Parasegetibacter sp. NRK P23: one gene and its partner. Each later gene encodes a partner of the first gene's protein in a complex. Links are inferred from orthologs where the notes say so. Each region holds a gene or a part of one and is shown in the gene's direction. Other genes may lie near its edges. The genes, in order: pheS and pheT.

Evidence for each region.
Region 2: the proteins of pheS (region 1) and pheT are in contact, whole or in part, in a crystal structure (PDB 6P24), measured with the Escherichia coli proteins. The link is inferred for Parasegetibacter sp. NRK P23 from one-to-one orthologs.

What each region holds. Positions count from the first base shown.
Region 1 is NZ_JAMDLG010000001.1:3,294,184-3,297,506, forward strand. Bases 245-3,204 are described here. They hold pheS (phenylalanine--tRNA ligase subunit alpha), read left to right. Parts: upstream 245-1,185; coding sequence 1,186-2,223; downstream 2,224-3,204. Other genes in these bases: M4J38_RS13290 (arginase family protein), read right to left, coding at 245-1,137; M4J38_RS13300 (3-hydroxyacyl-CoA dehydrogenase family protein), read left to right, coding at 2,239-3,081; M4J38_RS13305 (NAD-dependent epimerase/dehydratase family protein), read left to right, coding at 3,118-3,204. In the rest of the region: more of M4J38_RS13290, read right to left, coding at 1-244; more of M4J38_RS13305, read left to right, coding at 3,205-3,323.
Region 2 is NZ_JAMDLG010000007.1:49,007-52,357, reverse strand. Bases 1-3,057 are described here. They hold pheT (phenylalanine--tRNA ligase subunit beta), read left to right. Parts: upstream 1-327; coding sequence 328-2,787; downstream 2,788-3,057. Other genes in these bases: M4J38_RS16910 (hypothetical protein), read left to right, coding at 2,790-3,057; M4J38_RS16920 (Fic family protein), read right to left, coding at 1-104. Outside these bases: more of M4J38_RS16910, read left to right, coding at 3,058-3,080; M4J38_RS16905 (cell division protein ZapA), read left to right, coding at 3,101-3,351.

The sequences.
Region 1 (3,323 bases):
TTACCCTCTTTCCATGGCACGGAGCCATCTTTCGGGAATATCGTTGTTGCTGGCCACCAGGTAATCGTGGTAGGAGCAGGCAATATATCTTTTATCGGGGAGTTGCATCCACCAGCGGCCGGTTTTTTTACTTTGCAGGAAAGTGGCTTCCACTTCCGCGAAGGCGAGGTGAAACGCGTTGAAAGCTGTTTCATCCGAGAGTGGCGCTTCGTTCTTTCCTTTGAACCTTCCGTCCACAACATACCATAGCATGTGCGCAATCTGCTTTGCGGTCATGTCCTGCACATCCATTGCGGGGTCGTAGCCATAGATGCCGATGGTGTTGATCCAGGGACTCAGGCCGGCTTGTCGCATCAGCACGCAGGCTTCTTCTCCGTTGAAACCGTTGGGGGTAATTCTGTTTACGGGGGCGTAGGCGTGGGCGATGGCCGCCACATCGAAGCTGAAAAGGCTGGCGTGGCGGATCACCGGCTCCATTTCTTCCGGTCTTTCTTTTACGTGCCCCACGCGGTAACAATCGAAGCGGAGTTTGTCGAGTGTTTCCAGCATACGGGGTTGAACGAGGTAGCTCTGGAAACCCACATGACTGAAATGCCGGATGAAGTTAGGTTCTGAGGTGAGCATTTCCATGAGGAAGTTATCGTTCCAGTGAACGGAGTCGATCGCCAGGTCGATGCGTGCATCCACGCAAACGGCTTCTATCACCCGTTCCAGGTTGGCGTAGGCTTTGTACTGCGCCAGGGTGAGGTCGTGGCTACCGCCGAGGATCACCACTGTTTTGCCCGCGGCGATGAGTTCCTGTAATACGGAATAAAGTGCGGCATAGGTATCGTTAAGGGAAGCGCCGGTTTTTACGTTCCCTATATCGGCGATCACCATATCGCGGTGCCAGTAATGCAACTGGTAGAATTGTTTACGGATGGCATCAGGCGCGGCATTGTTGTTCACCGGCCGACCGGTACCGCGTTGTTCGCCACAGCCCAGCAGAATAATATCCGCGTCGTCCAGATCGGGGAACTCCTCTTCGTAAGCTTTGATCACGGTGCCAAGCTGGCCTTCCTGGTAACCTTCATCGTCGGAAAGCGCGAACAGGTTCAGGGGTTCGAGGAAGTCTGCCAGTAACGTAAGAGAAGCCATACAACGATTTTGCCGCAAACCTACGCAAAACTGAATATCTTTGCCGCCATGGAGCAGATTGTACAACAAATTGAAGCCTGGAAATCAGAAATTGACCAGTTGCAGATCAGTAACGCTACAGCATTGGAGGAATACCGCATCCGGTTCCTTGGCACCAAGGGAATCGTGAAAGGACTGTTCGGAGAAATGAAGAATGTTCCCGCGGAGAAGAAAAAGGAATTCGGCGCCGTCCTGAATGTTTTCAAGCAGTTCGCCGAAGAAAAGTTTGAAGCCTGGAAACAACAGGTTTCCGAAGGCGGTGAAGGAGAGAGCGGACTCGACCTGAGCCTGCCCGCAGATGCGCTTCCGCTCGGTTCGCGCCATCCCATCACACTCGTAAGAAACAGGATCGTCTCCATCTTTCAGCGACTGGGCTTCTCCGTTGCCGAAGGTCCCGAGATTGAAGACGACTGGCACAACTTCTCCGCCCTCAATCTCCCGGAGAACCACCCCGCCCGCGATATGCAGGATACATTCTATGTAAAGAATCCGGAAACCGGGGGTGCCGACTGGCTCCTGCGTACCCACACTTCCAGCGTGCAGGTACGTGAAATGGAAAAAGGCAAACTGCCCATCCGCATCATCTGCCCCGGACGTGTATTCAGGAACGAAACCATCAGTGCAAGGGCGCACTGCTTTTTCCATCAGGTGGAAGGGTTGTACATCGCCGAAAATGTTTCTTTCGCCGACCTCAAACAAACCTTGTACTTCTTCGTACAGGAAATGTTCGGGAAAGACGTGAAAGTGCGCTTCCGCCCATCTTATTTCCCTTTCACGGAACCCAGCGCTGAAATGGACATCAGTTGCCTGATCTGCGGTGGCAAAGGCTGTAATGTTTGTAAACACACCGGCTGGGTGGAAATCCTGGGTTGCGGGATGGTGCATCCTAAAGTGCTGGAGAACTGCGGCATCGACCCCAACAAATACACCGGCTTCGCCTTCGGCATGGGCGTGGAAAGAATCACCATGCTGAAATACCAGATCAAAGACCTCCGCCTGTTCAGTGAGAACGATGTGCGATTTTTGAAACAGTTTGAAGGGGCGTAGGGAAATTCAACACAGATGAGTAAAAAAATCGCCATATGCGGCGCGGGCACAATGGGTAGCGGAATTGCACTCGTTTGTGCCCGTGCCGGTTTTGATACCCTGCTGTTCGACCTGCAGGCCGGAGCACTTGCCAAAGCGGAAACCGCAAACAAGCTGTTCCTGGAACAACAGCTGAACAAAGGAAGAATAGATGCGGCCACCATGAACGCTACACTGGAAAAGCTGGCTTATTCAGCTGATCCCAACGAAGTGAGGGCAGATATCATCATAGAAGCGATCGTGGAGCAAATGCCCGCTAAAATTGCATTGTTCTCCCAACTGGCCGCGCAGAACAGCGATGGTGCCATCTTCGCCAGCAATACTTCCTCGTTGTCGGTATCCACATTGGCTTCAGCCCTGCCACACCCTGAACGGGTGGCCGGATTGCATTTCTTCAATCCCGCGCCACTCATGAAACTGGTGGAAGTGGTAAAAGGTAATGCTACTTCAGAAGCTGTGATGGAAACCCTGGTCACTTTCACGCAACAACTCGGTAAAACACCCGTGGTTTGTAAAGACGCGCCCGGTTTTATCGTGAACCGCGTGGCAAGGCATTATTACCTGGAAGCCTTGCGCATCGCGGAACAAACCAACACTTCCTTTGAAACGATAGACGCCGCATTGGAAAACGCCGGTTTCAAAATGGGTCCCTTCCGGCTGATGGACATGATCGGTAACGACGTGAACTTCGCCGTTACCACTTCTCTTTATGAAGCGTGTGGCAACGCCCCGCGTTTTCAGCCTTCTCCCATACAGGCGGAGAAAGTAAGGAACAATGAACTGGGTCGGAAGACGGGTAAGGGCTACTATGCGTATTAAATTTGAATTTCAACATTCATCATTCAAAATTCCCCCATGATATTCGTTACAGGAGGCACAGGTTTGGTAGGATCACATCTGCTGGCGGCATTATCGGCGCAGGGTAAACAAGTGAAAGCGTTGTACCGCAAAGAACTTCCTGCTGCCTTACCGGGCATTGACTGGGTGCAGGGCGATATCATGGACATTCAACGGTTAGAGGAGCTGCTGGAAGGTGTGGAGGAAGTGTACCATTGCGCGGC
Region 2 (3,351 bases), on another replicon or contig:
TCCAAAAATTCATAGAACCTTCCGGCAGTAACCAGGTCATCAAGGATAGAACCATAATTAAATTCTTTGCCCTGAAGATTGGGCGGAAGTTCCGGAATGCGCATATTTCTTCATATTTGTTCACAAATTAGGACTTTTAAAGTAGAAATCTCCTAATTTATTAATGATTAGGAGATAATAATAAAAGATAGATAATTGATATTGAATTATTTAATAAAAATTATCTCAAAAAAACCAAAATAAAAGATCATTATAACCTCAACACAGACTCTTCCACCGCCACCGGCCAAAAAACCCTATTTTTGCGCCCAATAACCATATCATACAATGACGATCTCTTACAATTGGCTGAGTGAATATCTTCCCCCCATGCCCGGCCAGGCGGCCGGGAATACCCAGATTGAACCGGAAAGGCTTTCGAAGATACTCACCTCCATAGGACTGGAAGTGGAATCAATGGAGAAATACGAAGCGGTGAAAGGCGGCCTTCAGGGCCTGGTGACAGGCGAGGTGCTCACCGCTGAGCAACATCCCAATGCCGATAAACTGAAACTCACCACCGTGAATACCGGTGGCCCTCAACCGCTGCAAATTGTTTGCGGGGCTCCTAATGTGGCCGCCGGACAAAAAGTGATTGTGGCCACCGTTGGTACCACCATCTACCCTAAAACCGGTGATCCGTTAACCATGAAAGTGGCCAAGATACGTGGCATGGAAAGCTACGGCATGATCTGCGCGGAAGATGAGATTGGCCTGGGTGAAAGTCATGCGGGAATTATGGTATTACCTGCTGATACGCCTGTAGGGATGTCTGCTGCGGAACTCTTTAAACCCTATTCAGATATCATTTACGAGATCGGTCTTACCCCGAACCGCATGGACGCGATGAGCCATCTTGGTGTGGCGCGCGATGTTTGCGCTTACCTCACCCACCACGAGAAAAAGGATTTCAGGGTGAAAACACCGTTCGCCAACGGGTTCAAAGCCGACAACCAGGACCTGCCCATCAAAGTAACCATCGAGAACAAAGAAGCCTGCCAGCGGTATGCCGGCGTGAGTATATCTGGCGTGAAGATCGGCCCATCCCCTAAATGGATGCAGGATAAACTACAGGCCATCGGCGTGCGCCCGATCAATAATATCGTTGACATCACAAACTATATTTTACACGAAACGGGCCAACCCCTGCACGCCTTCGATGCCGATGCAGTAAAAGGCAACACCGTTATCGTGAAGAACTGCGCTGAAAATACGCCCTTCATCACGCTTGATGAAAAGGAACGCAAACTCCACCCAGAAGACCTGATGATCTGCAACGCAGAGGACCCCATGTGCATCGGCGGTGTGTTTGGCGGACTCACAAGTGGCGTAAAGGATACTACCACAAAAATCTTCCTGGAAAGCGCCTGGTTCAATCCTATTGACATCAGGAAAACTTCGTTCCGCCACGGGTTGCGTACCGATGCCGCCACCCGTTTTGAAAAAGGGGTGGATATTTCCAATACCGTGAACGTACTCCGCCGTGCCGCACTGCTCATCAAAGAGATCGCCGGAGGAGAAATTTCATCGGATATCGTGGATGTGTACCCGAACCCCAAAGAGAAGGTGCAGGTGGCCCTCAAGCACCATTACCTGAAAAAACTCAGTGGTAAGAATTACCATCCCGATACCATGCGGAAAATCCTTACCAGTCTTGGTTTCGACTTCCTCAAAGAAGGGATGGACGATACCTGGTGGGCCGTTCCTTACAGTAAACCCGATATCACCCTTCCGGCCGATATCGTGGAAGAGATCATGCGCATAGATGGCCTGGACAATGTAGAAATTCCCGAAGCTATCTCCATCACGCCTTCCGTAGAAACCGACGGCCACAAATACCATTACCAGGAAAAGATCGCCGGTTTCCTGAACGGGATGGGCTTTGCCGAGATATTCACCAACTCCATCACCAACAGCGCTTATTATGATGAAGAAGTGCTGCAGCAAACGGTGAAGATGCTCAACAACCTGAGTGCTGAACTGGATGTGATGCGTCCCTCCATCCTGGAAACAGGACTGGAATCCGTAGCCTTCAACCTGAACCGCCGTCAGAAGAACCTGCGTTTCTTTGAATTCGGCAAAACCTACCATACTTCAGGACCTGGCGCGTACAGCGAGCAACAACACCTGGCCATCCTGGTTACAGGGAATAAAGTCGCCGGCAGCTGGAACGCCAAAGAACAGGCGGCAGATTTTTATTACCTGAAAAGCGTGGTGCTGAACATATTGAGCGCCTGCGGCCTGAAGCCTGAAAAACTGGTGGAAGCGCCTGCAACGGCCAATATGGCGCAGGGACTGGAAGCGGTATGCCAGGGCTATTCGCTGGTTCGTTTCGGAGCCGTAAGCAATGCCTCACTCAAAAAATTTGATATCAAACAACCCGTGCTGTTCGCCGATTTCAACTGGGATCAACTCATGAAAATGGCGGCCACACAACAAAAGGCTTTCCGCGAACTGCCCAAACAGTTGCCGGTAGAACGCGACCTGGCCCTCGTGGTTACAAGCGGCACGGCTTTTGAAAAGGTGGAAGCGGCCATCAGGTCGGTGAAACTCCCGTTGCTGCAACAAGTCCGTCTTTTCGACGTGTTCGAAAGCGAGAAACTGGGCGCGGGGAAAAAGTCGCTGGCCGTGAACTTCACGTTCCTCGATGAGGAGAAAACCCTCACCGATAAAGAGATCGACGCGATGATGCAACAACTGATGAACGCGCTCGAAAAAGAACTGGCCGCCGAAATCAGGAAAGGTTAACCATGCACCAGCAACTTGAACATACCAAACGCATTCAATCCAAACTCCAGGGCCTGGTGAAAGAACTCACCGGGCTCCGGAAGGAAAATGCCGAACTAAAACAACAGGCAGCGGCCTGGCAGGAAAAGCTGGCCAGCCAAACCAACCTTGTGGGCCAACTCACTGAACAATTGGAACTGCTGAAAATGAATACCGGCAAAGGCTGGGATGATGCCACACGGGAAGCCATGGAAAAACGCCTGCAGCAATACATCAAAGAGATCGACCGCTGCCTCGCCATGCTGAACGATTAATCCAGAACACAATAGACATTATGTCCGAAGCGCTTATTCCAGTAAATATCCTCATCGGCGACCGCACCTACCGCATCCGCATTCATCCCAAAGATGAAGAAGGAGTGCGTCGTACCGTGAAAAAAGTGAACGATAAAATTCTGGAATTCAAAACCTCATTTGCAGGAAAGGACATGCAGGACTATATCGCCATGGTGATGATCTGGCTCGCCTCGCTTACCCTGGAACAACCCGAAGCCTGGACGGATTTTTCGGACCTGGATACCGAGTT